DNA from 4 places in the Thalassotalea sp. PS06 genome. Region 4 is predicted to be linked to each of the others. Evidence: predicted binding sites of a transcription regulator. Region 4 holds the regulator's gene; each other region holds the start of a gene.
The links. Region 4 encodes LexA, which represses DNA repair genes until DNA is damaged. Its sites were predicted from a motif close to TACTGTATNNNNATACAGTA; they were not measured.
Positions count from the first base shown of each region.

Region 1: recN (DNA repair protein RecN) is a predicted target of LexA. The motif match lies at 3,042-3,061, and genes of this name have one in related genera.
Region 2: ruvA (Holliday junction branch migration protein RuvA) is a predicted target of LexA. The motif match lies at 3,753-3,772, and genes of this name have one in related genera.
Region 3: FNC98_RS13385 (YebG family protein) is a predicted target of LexA. The motif match lies at 2,727-2,746, and genes of this name have one in related genera.

Region 1 is NZ_CP041638.1:1,192,934-1,198,615, reverse strand. Features, by position in the region: gene FNC98_RS05225 (hydroxymethylglutaryl-CoA lyase) at 1-14, shown strand, start outside; gene FNC98_RS05220 (VanZ family protein) at 115-519, opposite strand; gene katG (catalase/peroxidase HPI) at 687-2,888, shown strand; gene recN (DNA repair protein RecN) at 3,082-4,746, shown strand; gene FNC98_RS05205 (outer membrane protein assembly factor BamE) at 4,866-5,216, shown strand; gene FNC98_RS05200 (hypothetical protein) at 5,332-5,682, shown strand, end outside.
Region 2 is NZ_CP041638.1:1,380,320-1,386,001, forward strand. Features, by position in the region: gene cmoA (carboxy-S-adenosyl-L-methionine synthase CmoA) at 1-666, opposite strand, end outside; gene aspS (aspartate--tRNA ligase) at 1,202-2,983, shown strand; gene ruvC (crossover junction endodeoxyribonuclease RuvC) at 3,170-3,697, shown strand; gene ruvA (Holliday junction branch migration protein RuvA) at 3,892-4,518, shown strand; gene ruvB (Holliday junction branch migration DNA helicase RuvB) at 4,567-5,577, shown strand; gene FNC98_RS06045 (MAPEG family protein) at 5,639-5,682, opposite strand, start outside.
Region 3 is NZ_CP041638.1:3,044,917-3,050,598, reverse strand. Features, by position in the region: gene FNC98_RS13410 (1-acylglycerol-3-phosphate O-acyltransferase) at 1-328, shown strand, start outside; gene rraB (ribonuclease E inhibitor RraB) at 330-680, shown strand; gene FNC98_RS13400 (PA3496 family putative envelope integrity protein) at 713-901, opposite strand; gene FNC98_RS13395 (SDR family oxidoreductase) at 1,272-2,018, shown strand; gene FNC98_RS13390 (DUF3718 domain-containing protein) at 2,080-2,400, opposite strand; gene FNC98_RS13385 (YebG family protein) at 2,806-3,150, shown strand; gene FNC98_RS13380 (M48 family metallopeptidase) at 3,183-3,992, shown strand; gene thrA (bifunctional aspartate kinase/homoserine dehydrogenase I) at 4,340-5,682, shown strand, end outside.
Region 4 is NZ_CP041638.1:3,460,232-3,465,913, reverse strand. Features, by position in the region: gene ctaD (cytochrome c oxidase subunit I) at 1-1,126, opposite strand, end outside; gene coxB (cytochrome c oxidase subunit II) at 1,137-2,681, opposite strand; gene lexA (transcriptional repressor LexA) at 3,391-4,005, opposite strand; gene FNC98_RS15320 (hypothetical protein) at 4,213-4,929, shown strand; gene FNC98_RS15315 (hypothetical protein) at 5,045-5,413, shown strand.

The sequences.
Region 1 (5,682 bases), 1.5 Mb from region 4:
AACAAAGCTCATAATTCAGCTATCGTTATCGAACGCCAACCAAGACTAAAAAGCCAGCATCAACGCTGGCTTTTTCATGCTGACTTTTTTATATCAGTAGCGAAAATCCCTTATCTATTCCCGCTCGATAACTTCCTGTTTAGCACATTCAATGGTCTCAAGACTTGTATCTGGAAATAGGCGATTGATAATTTGACCGACAATAAAACCACAAATCACACCTGAGGTGTTTGCGGTTAAGTCCAGCCACTCGCCATAGCGATTCACAAATGGTTGGAGCAATTCGATGCCGCCACCGATTAATACAAAAGCTAACACCACGACGGGCCAGTATGAAGGCTTACGCAGTGCCATCGGCATCACCAAGGCAAAATACGCGAGAAAATGATGGGTTTTATCGGTTCCGGGTACGGTAGGCAATGCCTGTAACGGGTAAAGCGACAACAACAAAATTATCGTAAGAAGTATCAAAGTAAGCAGGACCCAATAGGTTCTGACCAGGGCTAACAACTGGGTCATGAGTATTCCGAAAATGCTGAGATAGCTATTATTGTGACCGCCATTGGCAAAGTTTTCAATATTCGCGCAGATCAGATAATCAGATTTACCACAATCAGCTCCCCGGCTTAAGTCCCCAGCGTCTATAGTTTACAAGAAGTTTTAATCCTCACTAACTGGAGATTCTGATGGATAACTCAAACGATAACGCTTCCGGAAAGTGTCCTTTTGTGCATGGTAGCATGACGCGCCAGGGTGGCATGGGGACAGACAATATCGATTGGTGGCCAAATCAACTAAACCTGAAAATTCTGCGCCAACACGATTCAAAATCTAACCCGATGTCAGCAGGCTTTTCCTATCAAGAGGGTTTTAATCAGCTTGATTTGAGCGAAGTAAAACAGGATCTTTATGATTTGATGACAGACTCGCAACCTTGGTGGCCTGCCGATTACGGTCATTATGGTCCGTTCTTTATCCGCATGACCTGGCACGCTGCAGGAACCTATCGTATCGGCGATGGTCGCGGTGGTGCTGGTACCGGAGCACAACGCTTCGCCCCTTTAAATTCCTGGCCGGATAACGGCAACCTCGACAAAGCTCGAAGATTATTATGGCCGGTGAAAAAGAAATATGGTGACAAACTGTCCTGGGCCGATTTACTGGTTCTCGCGGGAAATTGCGCACTCGAATCCATGGGTTTTAAAACCTTTGGCTTTGGCGGCGGTCGTGAAGATATCTGGCATCCGGAAGAAGATATTTACTGGGGCGCGGAAACCGAGTGGCTAACCGACAAACGATACAGTGGCGAGCGTGATCTCGACAATCCTCTGGCGGCCGTAGAAATGGGTCTTATCTATGTAAACCCGGAAGGTCCAAATGGCGAGCCCAGCGTGTTGGCTTCAGGTAAAGATATCCGCGAGACCTTTGGCCGCATGGCGATGGACGATGAGGAAACCGTTGCTCTGGTTGCCGGGGGACATACCTTTGGTAAATGTCATGGCGCTGGTGATGCAGCTAATGTTGGGCCGGAACCGGAAGCGGCAAGCGTGGAAAATATGGGACTTGGCTGGATCAATAAATTTGGTGATGGCCATGGCGATGACACTATTACCAGTGGTATTGAAGGCGCATGGACTGCCAAGCCGACAACCTGGGATAACGGTTATTTTGACGTGCTATTTGGCTACGAATGGGATTTGGTAAAAAGCCCCGCAGGAGCCTGGCAGTGGGTACCGGTAAACCCTGCCGATGAGCACCTGGCACCAAGTGCTCAAAACCCATCGAAGAAAGTTACCACGATAATGACAACCGCCGATATGGCGATGCGTATGGATCCTATCTATGGGCCGATTTCAAAACGCTTCCATGAAAATCCAGACCAATTTGCCGATGCATTTGCCCGCGCCTGGTTTAAATTAACCCACAGGGATATGGGGCCGAAGGTGAGATATTTAGGGCCTGAAGTCCCCGACGAAGATCTGATCTGGCAAGATCCTGTGCCTGAGGTTACTCACTCGTTAATCGACAGCAACGATATAAACGACCTGAAAAAACAAATTGGCGACAGCGGACTGTCGGTTGCGGAGCTGGTGTATACCGCATGGTCATCAGCTGCCAGCTACCGGGATTCTGACAAACGCGGTGGTGCAAATGGTGCAAGGATTCGTCTGGCCCCGCAAAGCGGCTGGCAAATGAATCAACCAGCGCAACTAACTAAAGTGCTGGGTACCCTTGAGAAAATCCAAAATGGATTTAACGTGCAAGGTTCCGATAAACAGGTATCAATTGCCGATATGATTGTACTGGCAGGTTCTGTTGGCATTGAACAAGCCGCTAAAGCTGCCGGTAAAACGGTTGAAGTTCCTTTTAGTCCCGGCCGCACAGATGCTCAGCAGGAGCAAACCGATACCGAATCGTTTGCGGTACTCGAAGGTAAAGCCGATGGTTTTCGCAATTATTGTCAATCGGAGTTTGCCAATATGGCTGAGGATCTGCTTATCGATAAAGCCCAGTTGCTTAATCTGACCGCTCCGGAAATGACGGTTTTGGTAGGAGGCTTAAGGGCGATGGGCATTAGTTATGAAAACTCAGATTTAGGTGTCCTTACCGATAACCCGGGACATCTGACTAATGATTTTTTTGTTAACTTACTGGACATGGATACCATCTGGCAGGGTAACGATTCAGGAACCTATTTTGAGGGTCTGAGCCGTTCCAACCGAGTAACCAAGTGGCGCGCATCGCGTGTAGATTTGCTGTTTGGCTCTAACTCCGAGTTAAGAGCACTTTCGGAAGTTTACGCCAGTGATAATGCCAATGATAAATTTGTCGATGACTTTATTAATGCCTGGGTGAAGGTGATGAATGCCGATCGCTTTGATTTGTAAATGACCTGCCATTATGCGGGTTGTTGCTACTAACAATAACCCGCTCTTTTTAGTCTCAACCGCATTCCAATCCTATTAGCTTTTAACCGAAACTACCCCGCCAGAAATACCATTGATCATTTTTCTTGCATCATTTTTTAAACACTGTTAATTTACTGTACAAATAAACAGTATCTTGTACAGGACGTTTGTTATGTTAACCAATCTTAGTATTCGCAACTTCGCGATTGTTAGCCATGTAGAAATTGACTGGCATCATGGAATGACCACGATAACCGGTGAAACCGGTGCAGGTAAATCTATTGCAATCGATGCTCTAGGGTTATGTTTAGGTGAGCGTGCGACAACATCTGTGGTTCGTCCCGGTACCGACAAAGCCGAGTTAATCGCCAGTTTTGATGTCAGTGGTAATAAAAAAGCAAAGCAGTGGTTAACTGAGCAAGAACTGAATGACGAAAACGACTGTATTATTCGCCGGTTAATTAACAGCGAAGGCCGCTCAAAAGCTTATATCAATGGCACCCCGGTTCCCCTTGCACAACTTAAAATGCTCGGCCAGTTATTGATCAACATTCATGGTCAACACGATCACCAATTACTGTTAAAAACCACTGAGCAACGTCAGCTCCTTGACGATTATGCTCAACACCATGGTTTACTTGATGATATTAAGTTTTTCCAAAAGCAATGGCGCACCAAAAATAACGAATTAAATTCATTGCTGGAAAGTCAGCAACAGCGCCAAGCTCAACAACAACTGCTGCAATATCAGGTTAAAGAGCTGGATGAATTTTCACTGCAACAGGGTGAATTTTCGCAACTTGAAGCGGATTTCAAACGCCACGCCAATGCCCAGCAGTTATTGGTTATATCGGGTCAATGCCTGAATCAACTGAGCGATGAAAACGAATATTCGGTCAGCGCTCAGCTTCAGAAAATTGCCGATGATGTGCAGCAGCTAGCGGCATTAGATAAAGGTGCAGAATCTATTGCCAATATGTTGGTTGATGCCAGCATTCAGATTCAGGAAGCGTCTCGCGACTTAAATTATTATCAGCAAAGCATTGATTTGGATCCTGAAGCATTCAACCTAATTGAAGAGCGTTACTCTACAGCGATTACCCTGGCTCGAAAGCATCAGGTAAATCCTGAAGATTTATTCGATTATCATCAAAAGCTTCAGGCCCAGTTATCGCAGCTAAGTGGCGATGAAGAGCGCCATCAGCATTTGCATGATGAGTTAGATACTATCAAAGAGCAATACCATCAGATTGCTGAAAAACTGCGAGTAAGTCGTGAAAAATCTGCGAAGAAGCTTGCTAAACTGATCACCGAATCTATGCGTGAATTAAGTATGCCTGACGCTCGCTTCAATGTGCAAATTGATCACCAGGTAAATGAGCAGCTATCCAGCCATGGCTATGATGATATTGAATTTCTCGTGAGTATGAACCCAGGGCAACCGATGGAAGCATTACACAAAGTTGCCTCTGGCGGTGAGTTGTCACGAATCAGTCTTGCGATTCAAGTTATTCTTGCTGAAAAAGTCATTACCCCAACCTTAATTTTCGATGAAGTAGACGTTGGTATTAGCGGTCCGACCGCGGCGAAAGTTGGCCAGAAGCTGCAGCAACTTGGCAGCAATACCCAGGTGATATGTGTCACTCACCTGCCGCAGGTTGCCAGTAAAGGTCAGCAACAACTATTTGTTGCAAAACTCACTGATGGCAAACATACGCAAACTTCAGTAACACCTTTGGCACAGGATGCGAGGGAGAGAGAAATTGCGCGTTTATTGGCCGGTGATGAAATTACCGATAATGCGATTGCCAATGCCAAAGAACTTTTAGCGAGCTAATCGGTCCGAACAGGGAATATCACTAAAAAATTCATAAAAAGCCTTTAATCTGCACGGCCCCTTGGTTATTATCCTTGGCAGTAAAATTAAAGGCTGTTGTCGTTAAGGAATAAGAATTAATGAGATCCCGAGCTTTATCTCTTAGCATTTTGCTAGGATTAGCCACCACATTTGCTTCAGGGTGTGTTTACCGTATTGATGTCCCGCAAGGAAATTACATCGAACAAAAACAAATCGATAAGCTGCAGGTTGGCATGACCAAAGAACAGGTAAAATTTGTTCTGGGCAACCCTGTCGTAGTTGACGCGTTTGACGATAATCAGTGGTACTACGTTTACGATTTTAAATCAGGTCGTAACGAAGCATTTAATTCTCAAAAGAAATTGGTATTAACTTTTGAAAATAACCTGTTAGCAAAAGCTGAAGGCGATTTTGAAATACCAGAAAGTTTTTACACACCAATTCAGTAATATTGAATCGGCGCCCTGTCCAGGGTGCCGTTACCTGCCCCCAAGATAATTTAGCTGACACTTGCACTATGCAAGCGGGCTTGATTTTGCATATTCAACCATCAGGGTAAAAAAGATGAAATTTAAACAAATTCTAACCAGCGTTGTCGCCTGTCTTTTGTTATGGGGCTGTGGCCATGGCTATGAAGGTGAGTACCAGATAAAAAGTGCTTCGAAAAATGAGTTTGTGAACGCGTTCGCCGATGCGATTGAAGTTCCTAATATCATCATTGGCGATGATTATATCGAAAAAGAAGGTAAGCGAACGTATTATGACGAGGTCAGCGTACGCGAGCGCGGTGGCGACAGTTACCTGGTTTTTCGCCTCGGTAAAGAAGAACAGGTTTGGAAGATTATTGATGACAATACCTTGCAACAAGGCAAAGGTTTACTTGGCATCACATTAAACCGAGTAACGGCTGATAAT
Region 2 (5,682 bases), 1.7 Mb from region 4:
GTCTAAATGATTTTGCAAATGATCCGGCTTCATTACGTTTTCAATGGCAGAACGCTTCTGCGCAATTTCCAATTCGCTGTAGCCGTTGGCGCGTTTAAAATCGTGGTGCAGCTCATTCAGCAGCTCTTTACAGGCTTCATCTTCATCGTAAATTTTCTCAGAGAGAATAAATAAGCCACCTGGAACCAGCGCTTTAGCAATATTTTCAATCAATTGCGCACGTTTTTCCGGGGCGATAAATTGCAAGGTAAAGTTCAACACGATCACCGAAGCGTTTTCCATTGGCTCGGTGAGGATATCGCCAAGTTTAACCTCACACGGGGTGTCGCCTTTAAAGGCATTAATGTGGATTTTACAGCGCTCTACCATATCTTCAGAGTTATCGATGGCAACAATCTTACAGTTTTTGGCCTCAATGCTGCGGCGCATGGCGAGACTTGCTGCACCTAAAGAACAACCCAAATCATAAATATTGGTATTGTCTTTGGCATAACGGCCGGCAAGGTTGCCGATGGTGTCGATAATGGTGTTGTAGCCCGGTACCGAGCGTTTGATCATATCAGGGAATACTTCAACCACTTGAGCATCAAAGCGAAAGTCGGCAACTTTTACCTGCGGCTTTGAGTAAATAAGGTCTGTATCGGTTTGTGTATCTTTGCGGGACATGAATGTCGTCCAATTGCATACTATGGGGCTTATTTTATCTTAAATATCTGAGATATTGAAAGTTCATGGACAAATTTGGCAATTATGACGGGCTATTTATGCAATATTGCTTTTTTCACCACACATACCGCCAATACAGGTGACTTCTATCTGGTTTTCCTTATAATACCAATCCGCATTGATATGGGAGCTATTCAGAATGTCAGCCGAGGTTTTTATACTAGGCGTCGTTATTTAGGAATGGCCATTCCATTTCAAATAGCGACAACGCCGTAGAAACTCCTCTCGGGCATTCCCGGATGGGCGAATATAATTTCTACTGGTTATATTCATTCGATTTCATATCAATAATTTCGATGAATTAATCGGCCGCGTTTACTATTCCAATTATTCGCTGAATGATCAGTCTTCAGTGCGGATTGGTATTTAGTGCCGCTTTATTATTTTATGGGTATTGATGATCGCGTCGGTGCCATGATGATCCCGCTATAATGAACTCGGGTTCAAGCTATTTACATATCAGGAACAGTCAATAATGCGTAGCGTATATTGTGGTGAGGTAAATGAATCTCACATTGGTCAGGAAGTCACTCTATGTGGTTGGGTAAACCGTCGTCGCGACCTTGGTGCGGTAATCTTTCTAGATTTGCGTGACCGTGAAGGTATTGTGCAAGTGGTTTACGATCCGGATTTCCCAGAAGTACTGGAAAAGGCCAACACCCTACGTAACGAATTCTGTGTTCAGGTAAAAGGTAAGGTTCGCGCTCGTCCTGAAGGTCAGGTGAACAAAGATATGGCGACCGGTGCTGTGGAAGTACTTGGTTTAGAGCTTACTATCCTGAACAAAGCGGCTCCACTGCCGTTAACGCTAGATGATCACCAGAACAATTCTGAAGAGCAGCGTTTAAAGTATCGTTATCTTGACTTGCGTCGTCCGGAAATGACTGAGCGTTTGCGCTTTCGTGCCAAGGTAACATCTGCGGTTCGTGAATCACTGGAGTCGCAGGGCTTTATGGATATCGAAACTCCGATTCTTACTGCCGCTACCCCAGAAGGTGCACGTGATTACTTGGTACCGAGCCGTACTCACAAAGGCAGCTTCTTTGCTCTACCTCAGTCGCCACAATTGTTCAAACAGTTGCTGATGATGTCAGGTATGGAGCGTTACTATCAAATCGTAAAATGTTTCCGTGATGAAGATTTACGTGCTGACCGTCAGCCTGAATTTACTCAAATCGATATTGAAACCTCATTTATGACCGCTGATCAGGTAATGGAAGTTACCGAAACCATGATCCGCGATTTGTTCAGCAAATTACTGAATGTTGATTTGGGCGATTTCCCTCGCATGTCTTATGCCGAAGCCATGACTCGTTACGGTTCGGATAAGCCAGATTTACGTAACCCACTTGAGTTGGTCGATGTTGCCGACTTATTAAAAGACGTTGAGTTTAAAGTATTCTCAGGTCCTGCTAACGATGAGAAAGGTCGTGTTGCCGTTATCTGTGTACCAGGTGGTGCAGAGAAGTTCTCTCGTAAGAACATTGATGAATACGGCAAGTTCGTAGGTATCTACGGTGCTAAAGGTTTGGCCTGGATGAAGGTTAATGACCGTGCTGCTGGCATGGAAGGCATTCAATCGCCAATTCTTAAGTTCTTACCAGAAGATGCGGTAAACGGTTTGCTTGAACGAACTAACGCACAAAGTGGTGATATCATTTTCTTCGGTGCTGATAACTACACCGTAGTTACTGAAGCCATGGGCGCGCTACGCCTTAAGCTTGGTGAAGACTTAGACATCGTTAGCGATGAGTGGAAGCCTCTTTGGGTTGTAGACTTCCCAATGTTTGAAGAAGTGGATGGTCACATGCACGCGCTGCATCACCCATTCACTGCACCTTCTGAACTAAACGCAGAAGAGCTGGAAGCAAATCCAGTAGGCGCGCTTTCTAATGCCTACGATATGGTTCTCAATGGCTGTGAATTAGGTGGTGGTTCTGTTCGTATCCACGACCAGGCAATGCAGGCTGCCGTATTCCGTATCCTTGGTATTAGCGATGAAGAAGCCGAAGAGAAGTTTGGCTTCCTACTTGAAGCTTTGCGTTACGGTACGCCGCCACACGCAGGTTTAGCATTTGGTCTTGACCGTTTGGTCATGTTAATGACAGGCGCAACCTCTATTCGTGACGTAATGGCATTCCCGAAAACCACGACAGCGGCTTGCCCATTAACCAACGCACCAGGCAAAGCCAACCCAGCACAATTAGCGGAACTTGGCGTCCAAATCGTTGCGGAAGAGAAAAAGTCTGAAGACTAATTCCCTTACAACCTAGAAGCCAAAACCTAAATCCCAAAAGCCGGCGACAAGCACTTTGTCCCCGGCTTTTTTAATGGAATCCTATTTTCAGATAAACAATCATTTATGCGATCAGTTTTCTGATGACATAAAATCTTGCCTCATTTAAACTAGCGACAAATAATAACGGCAAGAATAATACAGACATTGAGCATCATCTTAGGCATAGATCCCGGCTCCAGAATTACCGGCTATGGCATCATTGAAAAAAAAGGTCGCACCTTCAACTATCTAGGCAGCGGTTGTATTAAGACGTTGGCGGCGGGGGATGACCAATCAAAGCGCTTGCAGATAATTTTTGCCGGCGTATCAGAACTGATTATTCAATATAGACCGGATTTATTCGCCATTGAGCAAGTGTTTATGGGTCTTAACCCTTCTGGGGCACTTAAGCTTGGACAAGCGCGTGGCGCAGCCATGGTTGCTGCAACCAATAACAATGTACCCGTGGCCGAATATTCAGCCAGACAGATCAAACAATCTGTGGTGGGAACCGGTGCTGCAGATAAGACACAGGTGCAGCATATGGTGGCATCGATATTAAAACTGCCGGGTACGCCACAAGCCGATGCCGCTGACGCATTAGCGGTCGCTATTTGCCATGGCCACAGTTATGATTCCTTGGTGAAAATGGCGGGGCAGGCATCGAAAACCGTTCGTGGCCGTTTACGCTAATCAATCCACTTATATCCCCAGCGATTTCACAAATTCCGCAATTAAAAATTGACATCACTGTATATATATATAGTATTTGAGTTATCCAAGAATAGTAACAACTCAATCGCATCTGGTATTGATAACCACACAGGTATATTGCCTGTGATCAGTAATTCTGCCAGAGCGCATGTAATCAGGGCGAGGAAAGCAACGTGATAGGACGATTAAGAGGAACCGTGGTAGATAAACAACCACCGGAAATTTTAATTGAGTGTGGTGGGGTGGGATACGAAGTCACATTACCCATGACCAGCTTTTACCATTTACCCAAACTCGACGAAGAAGCCATTATCTATACCCACTTTGCGGTACGGGAAGATGCCCAACAATTGTATGGCTTTGCCAATGTTACCGAACGTAAGCTATTCCGCTTGCTTATTAAAGTAAATGGCGTCGGGCCAAAACTGGCTCTGGCCATTCTGTCAAACATGTCATCGTCTCAATTTGTGCACTGTGTACAAATCGACGACGTAGCCACCATTGTAAAAATTCCAGGTGTAGGTAAGAAAACCGCTGAGCGCCTATTGATAGAAATGCGCGACAGACTAAAAGACTGGGGGCAGGATATCGCCACGCCGAACGCCGATGAGTTTGCCTTACAAAGCGAAGAGGTTGGCTCTACGTTTGTTTCCGTTGCTAATGAAAAAGACGATGCGATAACGGCATTGGTATCGTTAGGCTACAAACAGAATCAGGCGGAAAAAGCCGTTTCTGGCGTGCATCAGGATGGCATGAGCTCGGAAGAGTTAATTCGTGATGCATTGAAATCTATGTTATAACCAGCGTTATAACAAAACCTGTAAGCAACCTTTGGTCAAACCATAAAGATGATAGAAGCGGATCGTTTAATACAACCTACTTCCACAACCCGTGAAGAAGAAACCATCGACAGGGCAATACGCCCGAAAATGCTCGCCGATTACACCGGCCAGGAGCATGTAAAAGAGCAGATGGAAATCTTTATTGAGGCGGCAAAAAAACGAAATGAACCGCTGGATCATTTGTTGATTTTTGGGCCTCCAGGCTTGGGTAAAACTACGTTAGCGAATATCGTTGCTAACGAGATGGGCGTCAATATTCGCACGACCTCGGGGCCGGTATTGGAAAAGGCCGGCGATCTCGCGGCGCTGTTAACCAACCTTGAAGAAAATGACGTGTTGTTTATTGATGAAATTCACCGTTTGAGTCCTGTGGTTGAGGAAGTTTTATATCCGGCGATGGAAGATTATCAGCTCGATATCATGATAGGTGAGGGTCCAGCAGCTCGCTCCATTAAGTTAGATTTACCACCCTTTACCTTGATTGGCGCAACAACCCGCGCCGGCGCGTTAACTTCTCCTTTGCGCGATCGTTTCGGTATCGTGCAACGTCTGGAATTTTACAAAGTCGAAGATTTAACCGATATCATTGCCCGCAGTGCTCACTTTTTAAATGTTGAACTGGATAACGAAGGCGCAATTGAAGTTGCTCGTCGCTCGCGTGGCACGCCACGTATTGGTAACCGCTTATTGCGTCGTGTCAGGGATTTCGCTGAAGTTAAAAATGATGGTACCGCAGATCAAGAGATCGCTTCAAAAGCTTTGAATATGTTGGAAGTGGATAGCGAAGGCTTTGATTTAATGGACCGCAAACTGCTGCTAGCCATTATTGATAAATTTATGGGCGGACCGGTTGGTCTGGACAATGTCGCCGCGGCAATTGGTGAAGAGCGCGATACCATTGAAGATGTAATTGAACCATTTTTGATTCAGCAAGGATTTTTACAGCGGACTCCTCGTGGCCGCATGGTTACGGAGAGAGCCTATTTGCACTTTGGCTTGGATAAACCAGAACGGTAACTTCTTTAAACAGGGCAGCGTATTGAGTCTTTAACAGCTGCCCATTCTGTATTCTCTTTTCTTATAAAAAAATATTAGCGATGTTGATTACTGCCAAAATAAGTA
Region 3 (5,682 bases), 420 kb from region 4:
GTTCCCAGAAGGTACCCGTAGTTATGGTCGCGGCTTATTACCATTTAAAACCGGCGCGTTTCATACCGCGGCACAGGCAGGCGTACCTATTGTTCCTGTTTGTGTGAGTAATTCTCACGACCTGGTGGATTTAAACCGTTGGAACAACGGCAAAATGATCATCGAGTTTTTACCGCCGATACATATTCACGACACTTCAAAAGAAGGTATCCGTCACATCGCCAACAATACCCATGAGTTAATGCTGGCGAAAATTAACGAGCTAAGCGAGGAAGCGGGAAACCCTTTCCAAACGCTTCATAACAGTCAACAGGCAGAGCAGAGCTAAAATGGAACAGTCAGATTTAAATGAGTGGTTAGCCCATACTTCAGGTTTAATTGAAGAATTACTGGAAGATGGTTCCAACCCTGAAGCCGTGCACACCATTGAACATCACTTTGCCAGTGAAGACTTTGGAACCCTAGAAAATGCAGCAGTGATGGCATTTAAACAAGGCCTTGAAGTTCAGGAACCTGAACAGGCTGAATTGGAAGACGGTACCCCGGTATTTTGTTTCGACATCGTTACCGAGCAATATCTCGATGAGGACGTGTTGTTGGAAGAAACCAAGGCAATGTTTGCATTGGCAGAAAAATTTCAGGTCGAATATGACGGTTGGGGCACTTACTTCGAAGAGTAATGTTTCTTTAGTTATATATTGATGGGAGATGTTTAAATCTCCCATTCATCCTCATCAAGCAATTCTTTTAAACGTTTTTTCTCCAGTAATTCATCGATTCTCTTTCGCGTTTTGGCATTCGCCTCATCGTCTTTCGGCATATCGGTATCGGTTTCTTCGGCATCCACGCCGTCGTCCATATTCTCTTCGAAATCGTCATCTATCATGTCGTTGCCAGTCATTGGGTTTACCTCAGAATATAAAAGAAAAATAGAAAATGGGGTCGTAAACTGAAGGATAGAGCCTGCGTTATCGCGTCACTTCCTGCTCCATAAATGCAAAAATAGGCAAAAATTTTTATAAGATCAAATGAAAAAATAACTGTCTGATTTGATTGTTTTTAAATTGCTCAAAATGTCGAAAATTTGCATATTAATTGCTGTTAACGTCCACAGCACAAGGGCTATGGGGAATGTGGCGATTATTTTGCTAGCGCTTTTTATCTGGAATTCTACGCTGATCTTTGCTTAGGATTTGCAATCTCTTTTGGTATTCGTGAATAGTTAGGTTAACGTATAAGCAAGGTTAAAATTGCAACTAGAATAATGGCTTATGAGAAACAACATTCTGATCACAGGTGCCAGCTCCGGGCTTGGCCAGGAAATGGCACGACAATATGCAGCGATGGGCAGGAATTTGGTTCTTTGTGCCCGTCGTGAACAAGCATTAAGCGAACTTGCGACTGAATTAACGGCAAAATATCCGCAGCAAAAAGTCTTAGTTATGCCTTTAGATGTGAACGATCATGATGAGGTCTTTAAGGTGTTTAAGGCTGCCAGAGAACAGCTTGGACAATTAGATCGAGTTATCGTTAATGCTGGAATCGGCCAGGGTGGCTCCATTGGTAAGGGTTTTTTTGCGGCAAATCGTCGTACCGCTATGACCAATTTTGTCGCCGCTCTTGCACAATGTGAAGCGGCAATGGAAATCTTCAGGGCGCAGAATGATGGTCACTTAGTTACTATCTCATCGGTGAGTTCCGAGCGCGGCTTTCGCGGCGCCTTTACTACCTATGCTGCTACCAAAGCGGGCCTTGCATCTTTAACCGAAGGGATCCGCATTGATGTTCTGCACAAGCCAATATCGGTGACAACGATTCACCCTGGCTATATCGCTACGGAAATTATCGAAGAAGGCAAAACTCCGCCTTTTATCGTCGATGCTGAAACTGGTTGTAAGAGTATTATCAAGGCGATTGAAAAAGAAGTAGATAAGGCATTCGTTCCAACCTGGCCATGGGCGTTCATCCGTTTTGCGCTTGCCTGGTTACCTCTAGGTATGATGCGAAAGTTCAGTTAACGAAAAGAGTGACAAACGAAATAAGCGCCTCTTCCGAGGCACTTATTCCTGAGCTTATCCATTATTTTAACATCGCTAGATCTGTGATTTGCGTATCACCGATGCTATGTTCAAGGCGATTCGCGGTTTTGGTTGCGCCTTGTTGTTGAGCGAAGCTGATAATGTCCTGCTCGTTACACATTACATTCAACGCTACGGTTTGATGATTTAAACGATAGCTCTTGATGGTACGGTCTAGTCGAAATACGTTGTCACTGGATGCTGATTCACAGATATCCTGCAATGCTGATTCCACAAAAGGATCCATAGAAGCGTTTGCCTGGGTTGCTGCCAAAGCAAACATAGTTGCTGCACAAGTAGTAATCGCGGTTAATGTTTTCATAGTCTCTTCCCCATTTGGTCAATTTTTGCTGTTGCAAGTTATACCAATCACATTAAATTATTGCTCACTCAGTGAGAATTTAATGTGATTGGTATTAATAGTGGGGGATAAAAAGAGAAAAGTTGTTAATGGCTAATCTATGGATGTAACCAAACATTTATTGAGTAACTTATCGGTGTGCACTGTATAGGTTGGGGCAGGCCCTTATTAATGCGGCGTAGTGTCAATCAGTCGTATTTCCTGAAGACATAAACCTTTACATTGGTACATGCTTTTGCACAAAAAATATCAACGGATCTGGCAGTTAATTGATTAATTTGGTAATGTACTGGATAAATATCCACTATATTAGTCCGCTTAACAAAAAGTGGACGAAACCCGATAGATTGAAATGAAGGGATAATTATGGCTGTAGAGAGTCGATTTGTAGTAGTACGCAATGGCGTGGAGGTCGAAACGTTTATGGATAAGAAAACGGCTGATGAGTATGACAAGATGCTCGACATGGCGGATAACTTAAGCGTTTTGCTGGAGCAATCCGAATTGAAATTAAATGATGATAGCATCGAAGAAATCAGCATTTATCTGGCGAAACATCGTGAAGATATCCTGATTGCATTGCAGGCGAAAAAGCCAAAGGTAGTAAAGCCTAAAGTGGTTGAAGCATTAGAAGAAGCTGTTGAAGACGAAGCTAAGTCCGAAGCTAAAACCAAAGCTAAAGCAAAACCTAAAGCCAAGACGTCTGCGTAATTGTGGAAAGCCGATAGCAACCATTCCGATTTATGTTTTTTAAAAACAAAAATACCTCAGCCGCCGTTTTAGATGGTATTGAGATCGTCCGTTCAGCTCGTCGCAAAACCCTGTCATTGCAAATCAAGGCCGGCAAAGTTCGGGTATTATCTCCGAGCTGGCTAGATTCCTCGAAAATTGCTCGCTTTGTTGCTGAAAAGCAAACCTGGATAGATGAAAAATTGCGTCAGCAGCAGGAGATATTATCCGAACCTAAGACGTTTTGGCTTGCCCCGGGGGAAAAGATTTTTATCGCAGGGGAATCGTGGCAAATTGCTCAATGCCCGTTGCAACAATTTAATCGACAACAGATTTCTGCAGATAATACCGGTAATGGGGACGATTTCATTGAAACCAGGTATGTAACGATTCGCTTGAACTGGCAAGCAAAGCTTTGTCACTTTTATCTTTCAGAGCGGCTTTTTCAACATGACGAAGAGCAACAACAACGACTTCTGTCTGATGCATTCAATAAGTTTTGCCAGCAAAGAGCCACTTCATTATTTGCCGCACGCCTTAACAATTGGCAGGGTATTACCGGCCTTGAATCGTCTTCTCTGAAAATTCGCTTTTACAAATCTCGCTGGGGAAGTTGTGATAACCAGGCGAGAATCACCCTCAATAATCGTTTGGTTATGGCACCGGATTCGGTGGTTGATTATGTTATCGTCCACGAATTATGTCACTTGGTTCATCAAAATCATTCATCTGATTTTTGGGCGCTGGTCGAACACTTCTATCCCAATTTCAAAAAATCCAAACGCTGGTTGCAACAACACCAAGCTGCTCTTTTAGTTAGATAAAACGCTCGCCGAAACAATTGCACCTATAATTGTTAAAAACATGTTGACAGTCGATTATTTGTGCGGCAGAGTGAATCCATGAACATTTTTACGCACCTTCTCCACATTATTACTACCACCACCATTATTATGGTGGGCATTGGCTAACGCGTAAAAAAAGACTTTACCTAAGCCCGTGACCTGCAAAGCTCACGGGTTTTTTCGTTTTAGGGCCTGTCGATATATTCGACCAAAGGTTAGCAATTTTGTTTAAGGGATGTCGGTATATCAATTACATTAAATTATTGCTTACTCAGAGTAATTGGTATTAGCCCGATATAAAAATAATCAATCAGGAGTAGATAGATATGCGAGTACTGAAATTTGGTGGTTCTTCATTAGCCAATGCGGACAGATTTTTAACCGTATATAAAATTATCGTCGATAAAAGCCAGGAATCTCCGATTTCTGTGGTGGTATCGGCACCACAAGGCGTTACTAATCATTTAGTGGCGTTAAGCGAAGAATTGCCAGAAGGTGAGGCGCTGGAAACCGGTCTTGCAAAGCTGCAGCAGGTTGTGCAGTCTATCTTTAATGGCCTCGCCGAGTCTGACACTGCGTTTGATCAGGAGATTGCCGACGATGCGTTAAATACCTGGTTAAATCAATTACGACGCTACCTGCAAGGCGCGGCAATGCTTAGCCACTGTCCGGACCATATCAAAGCTCGTATCATCAGTATCGGTGAGCGTTTGAGCGTTGCCACCCTAAAAGCACTTTTAAGTGCGAGTCTTCGCCAGTGCTCGGTACTTGACCCGGAACAGTTTTTACAAACCAATGATTCTCCATTAAATGCGATCGCCGATTTAACTGCCTGTCGTGAAAAGTTCGCTGCAGCTTATCAGGAGCTGGAAAATATCGCCCTAATGCCCGGTTTTATCGGTGTTGACAGCCAATCACAATTAACGACCCTTGGTCGTAATGGCTCGGATTATTCTGCCGCAGTGTTGTCGGTTTGCTGTAATGCCGAGTGTTGCGAGATCTGGACCGATGTTGATGGTGTTTATAATACCGACCCGCGTTTGATTAAAGACGCAAAACTACTCGATTATCTTTCTTATCAGGAAGCGATGGAGCTTTCTTACTTTGGTGCGAAAGTACTGCACCCGAAAACCATAGGCCCAATCGCCCAGTATCATATTCCTTGTTTGATCAAAAACACCACCAACCCGCAGGCGCCGGGCACTTTGATTGCTAATGAAGATGAAGGCAAGAAGCAGGTTAAAGCCATTTCTAACCTTGATAACCTGACCATGGTAAATGTTTCCGGTCCAGGCATGAAAGGCATGGTTGGCATGGCTAGTCGCGTATTCGAATGCATGAGTCGTGAACAGATTTCGGTGGTAATGATCTCCCAGTCTTCTTCTGAATACTGTATTTCGTTTTGCATCCATAGTCAGGATGCACCGCGGGCGCAGCAGAGTTTGCAACAGGAATTTGAACTGGAATTATTAAACCAACTGCTTGAGCCGGTAGCTTTACAATCAAATCTTTCGATCATTTCGTTGGTTGGTGATGGCATGCAACAGCAACGTGGCGTTGCCGCTAAATTGTTTGGCTCTCTTGCCCAGGCACGGGTCAATGTCGTTGCTATCGCTCAGGATTCCTCGGAACGGAGTATTTCCGTTGTTATTGAGCAACGAAAATGTAC
Region 4 (5,682 bases):
ACCCTGAGAAACCACCGATAGTAAACAAAATCACAAAGGCGATAGAGAAAAGCATTGGGGTTTCGAAAGTAATGGCGCCGCGCCACATGGTTGCTACCCAGTTAAATACCTTAACCCCGGTAGGGACGGCGATTAACATGGTGCAGTACATGAAGAACAATTCTCCCGCTAGCGGCATACCCGTAGTAAACATATGGTGAGCCCATACGATAAATGACAGGAATGCGATTGAGGCGGTAGCGTAAACCATTGAGCTGTAACCAAATAATGGTTTTCTAGAAAATGCAGGAATGGTTGTCGATACGATACCAAATGCCGGCAATATCATGATGTAAACTTCGGGATGACCGAAGAACCAGAAGATATGCTGGAATAAAACCGGGTCACCACCACCAGCGGCATCAAAGAAAGATGTACCGAAATAGGTGTCAGTTAATACCATAGTTACGGTACCTGCCAGTACCGGCATAACGGCGATTAACAGGTAAGCGGTAATGAAGAAGGTCCATACGAACAATGGCATTTTCATGTAAGTCATGCCAGGCGCACGCATATTCATGATAGTAACGATAATGTTGATCGCACCCATGATTGAGGATATCCCCATAATATGGACAGCGAATACAAAGAATGCGGTACTACCATTTGAATAGGTTGTAGATAATGGCGCGTAGAAGGTCCATCCGAAGTTAGGACCACCACCTTCCATAAATAGCGAAGCTAAAAGAATCGCGAACGCGAAAGGTAAAATCCAGAAGCTCCAGTTATTCAAGCGTGGTAGCGCCATATCCGGCGCTCCAATCATCATCGGGATCATCCAGTTCGCCAAACCTGTAAAGGCCGGCATGATGGCACCAAATACCATGATCAGACCATGTACTGTGGTCATCTGGTTAAAAAAGTCTGGTTCTACAATTTGCAGACCCGGCTGGAATAATTCTGCCCGGATGACCATAGCCATGGCACCACCGGTTAACAGCATTATGAAAGAGAACCACAGATATAAAGAACCAATGTCTTTATGGTTGGTTGTTAAAAGCCAACGTTTGATGCCAGTCATTTTGTGATCGGCATGATGATCATGATGCTCATCCACGTTTTCAATTGTGTCTGTTACAGTCGTCATGTCTTACCTCTTATTCTTGCTTGGCATCGATATCGCTTGCTTGCACAAGCTCACCGGTGTCATTACCCCAGGCGTTTCGCTCATAAGTAATAACAGCCGCCATCTCACGGGCATTTAACTGATCTTTAAAGCCCATCATTGCCGTTCCAGGTTTGCCGTTTTTCACCATTTCGATGTGAGCCGGGATATCCTGGGTAACCATTGGACTGCCTTTAAGAGCCGGGAATGCCGGTGGTAAACCCGCACCATTGGCTTGGTGACAAGCAGCACATTTGGCGATGTAGACTTTTTCACCTTCGGCCATCAGTTGTTCCATGGTCGCAGGTTCACTGATGCTAGCGGTATCTTCTGATGCTTCTGATTTCTCAGAAACCAGTGCGACAGTTTCAACACTCTTTTCAGCAGATTCTTTGCTGTCTTCTGCTTTAACTTCCGCAGATTGAGCAGGAGCTGCAAGGGCATTAACGTCGGCAGGCTGAACCATTTCACCGGTATTGTTACCCCAGGCATTACGCTCGTAAGTCACAACAGCAGCTAGTTGTTTAAGGTTTAATTGCTTACCAAAACCAGCCATCGAAGTACCCGCTTTACCGTTAAGAACGATGTCAATGTGTGCGGCTTTATCTTCGGTAACCATTGGGCTGCCTTTCAATGCTGGGAACGCCGGTGGTAAACCCATACCATTGGTTTGGTGACAGGCTGCACAGTAGGCTACGTAGGTTTCTTCACCTAAGCTCATCAACTCTTCCATCGACATGGTAGATGCCAGAGATTCTTGCTCAGCAAGCTTAGCTTCTTCGATAGCCAGCTTTTGCTCTTCAATCCACATGGCGTAATCGGCTTCAGATTTCACCTCAACAACCACTGGCATATAGCCATGGTCTTTACCGCACAGCTCAGCACATTGACCGCGATAGATACCCGGTTCATTTACCTTGGTCCAGGCTTCATTAATAAAGCCCGGGTTGGCATCTTGCTTAACGGCAAAATCCGGAACCCACCAGGAGTGAATAACGTCATCAGAGGTAATAAGGAAACGTACTTTCTTGTTAACCGGGATAACCAGGTGTTTATCTACCTCTAGTAGGTAGTTCTCACCTTTGGTCACATAGTTACCATCACGGTTATCAAATTGATCTTTCGGCGTAGTGAGTACGGAATAGAACTCAATATCGGAATCAAAATACTTGTAATGCCATTTCCATTGCGAACCAGTCACCTGAATGGTGATGTCGGAATTGTCATTATTTTCCATGGCGATTAGGGTCTTAGTAGCAGGCCAGGCCATACCAATAAGAATAATAATGGGAATAGCAGTCCAAAGTATTTCAACTTTAGTGCTTTCGTGGAAGGTGGCGGGTTTAACACCTTTAGATTTGCGATGAAAAATCATCGACCAGAACATGGCGCCGAACACCACAATACCGATGGCAGTACAAATCCACATTACCAACATATGCAGCCCGAACACTTCCTGACTGATATCGGTGACACCTTTGGTCATGTTTAACTGCATGTCTGCCCAAGCTGCGCTGGAAAACAAACTCCCCAACATCAGCCAACCCAGGTTACGTCTCTTCACTAGACATCTCCTCTGCTTTAGCGAACAAAGACAGAAACAAGTGACAGGATACAACTGAATTCGATGTCTCAAATTTCCGTAAAATTTATATTTGTTATAGAGAGTTGCTTAAACCTTCAGGTAATTGATTGTCATTCTGAATGTAACTAACTCTCACTTTCTTACGTACCGCATTCCTACATCGAAGAAGTGGTAGGATTTAGCGTAATTATTATGATTATGACTAATTCAGGTTCTAGGATTACTCAATTTTTCATCAAGGTCTAGTGCTTTAAAGGGTTAATTTGCACTTTTTTTGAACGAAATCTGTAGAGTAATTGCTCATATCGTGAGCGCAGGAATTGATTTGGCAGGGAATAAGAAAAATATGAGTGCAATTTCTAGTGGTGTAAATAACACATTTATGTGCTTTACAAGTGGTTAAAAAGTATTCGTTAATTTAAGGGGGTTGGAGAAATAAACAAAGATAGGAAAAACTACCTGAAAAGGGACCGGCCAAGTATCCCTGGATGTGATTCAGGTAGTTGAAAAAATAATCGACGACAGACGACAGACTACTGAACACACTCTAAATCGTCATTCCCTGCCACGACAGGGAATCAAAGAAAGGACATTAGCACATTGCATATTCGCAAGATTGCTCTTACTGCATTCTGCCACCTTTACACTTTACTCTTCTTTTTTACATCCAATCGGCATTACGAATAACACCAACGGCAATACCTTCAATATTAAAATGTTGGCTGGTTAAATCGACTTTAATTGGATCAAAGTCTTCATTTTCTGCGTGCAGATAAACCACATTACCTTCGCGCTTGTAACGCTTGACCGTAACATCTTCTTCTACACGGGCAACAACTACCTGGCCATTGTGGATATCCGTGGTTTGATGAACCGCTAGTAAATCACCATCGAGAATACCAATATCTTTCATACTTTCGCCGTTAACGCGCAGCAGGTAATCTGCGGCAGGGTGAAACAGGTTGCCATCTATCTGGTATCTATCTTCAACATGTTCCTGAGCAAGAATCGGTTCACCCGCAGCAACGCGACCAATTAATGGTAATCCAAGCTCTTCGTTATGCTCGTCCGCTAAGCGAATACCACGAGAAGTACCTGGTAACATTTCGATAAAACCTTTCTTGGCGAGCGCCTTTAAATGCTCCTCCGCAGCATTCGCTGATTTAAAGCCGAAAAAATCGGCAATCTCCGCTCGTGTTGGCGGCATACCAGTGTCTGCGATCTTTTCTTTTATTAAATCAAAAATTTGTGATTGGCGTGGGGTTAACGGACGCATAACATTCCTGTCTATCTGTACAGTACATTGTACTGTCAGTATATACAGTTGATTATCAAAAGCAAATCAAAACTGGTTTAAGGTGATTTTTGAATAATCCTTAAACTGATTCCCTAATTGCCATGTCTGGAAGATGTTTATATAGTGAACGAAAAGCATTGATGAGGTGTGTGGTATCAAGGCATTTAATTTCACAAGGAAGATACCATGCAACAAGATGATAACTATAAGCGCGTATATCTTTGGTTAATGATCCCCTTGGTGATCACCCTATGCGGTTTTTCATTAAGCTATTTTTTACGGTTTGCGCAAATGAGCTGGGAACAGCATGCCCATGGCTTGTCGGCCATGTTGTGGATGTTGCTGTTAATCGTGCAACCATACATTGCGGTCAATAAGAATAACCGCTCGCTGCATAGAAACCTCGGAAAATTAGGCATACTGCTGGCCGGTATTGTTGCAGGTACAGCGATATCGGCGATTGACAATAATATTGCTTTCGCATTAAAAGACGGCACCCCAGAGCCATTTAAGGTATTCATGTATGGCGTCAGTATTGTTGATTTGTTTCTGGTTTCGGGGTTTATTTATCTGGTCGCGAAAGCCATTCTCAACACCAAGGATACCCGTGAACACAGCACTTACATGATAGCGACAGCCCTATTGCTGTTATCTCCAGGATTAACCCGGTTACTGGTTTACATTGGGGCATTGGGTTTTGATCTGAAAATTATTCCCCTGCACACCTTACCCATTGCAACCGCCACGGTATTACTGGCTTCTAGCTGGTTTATGTATCGTTATAATCGTCTTAATCATCCCGCCTACTATGTGATTTTATTGGTGTCTGTTTCGGCATTTGCGGTGCCGATAATGGGAGAAAGCGAATCAGTCAGAGAACTGATGGATAGAGTTTTTGCTTAAAAGAATGCAGGTGTTTATATTTATTTTTATCTAATCAAGTGTTAGAAAACATCTATTTTTATCTATGTAAAAAATGATCCATCCTTTTTAAAGAGTTTATTAGAAGGGGTTGATTATGAAATGTTTTATTCGAGCAAATAATATCAAAATGACGTCCCGCTACCGGGCTTTCATACAACGCGAAGTTGAGCACGCCTTTGCCCGTGTTGATGAAAGAATCCGTTATGTGGTGGTAAGCTTTCGAGATATCAATGGCACCCGGGGTGGACGTGATAAACAGTGTTCGGTGAGGGTTGCCGGCGATCGGGTCTTTGATGTTCATATCATGGCCGCCCAGGACAGTGTGCATCTGGCATTTTCCAACGCATTGGGCAGGGCTCAGCAAACCTTTATCCGCCGGGTGAAAAAAGTTCTGTGTCGTTTCAAACGACGTAACGCCTTGTATCGCAATCGCGATATTCGTCTGTTAACCGCATTGCATTAATTGTTATTAGAATGACTTCCTAGGTGGATTGTTTGTCGACCTCCCAACGATGAGCAATTCCTTTCGCTGTACCTTGAGTGCCTGCAAAGGCACTCTTTTTTGTATAGGGACATACTTATCCTCCCGCACCATGGATGGTAGCAAGGGAGGGTTTGTATCTCTCCTAACGAGTAGTAGCAAGGGAGGGTTTGCACATGGACATACTAATCCTCCCGTACCATGGATGGTTACCTACATGGATCTAGATATATCGATTGTGTCTGTCGTTA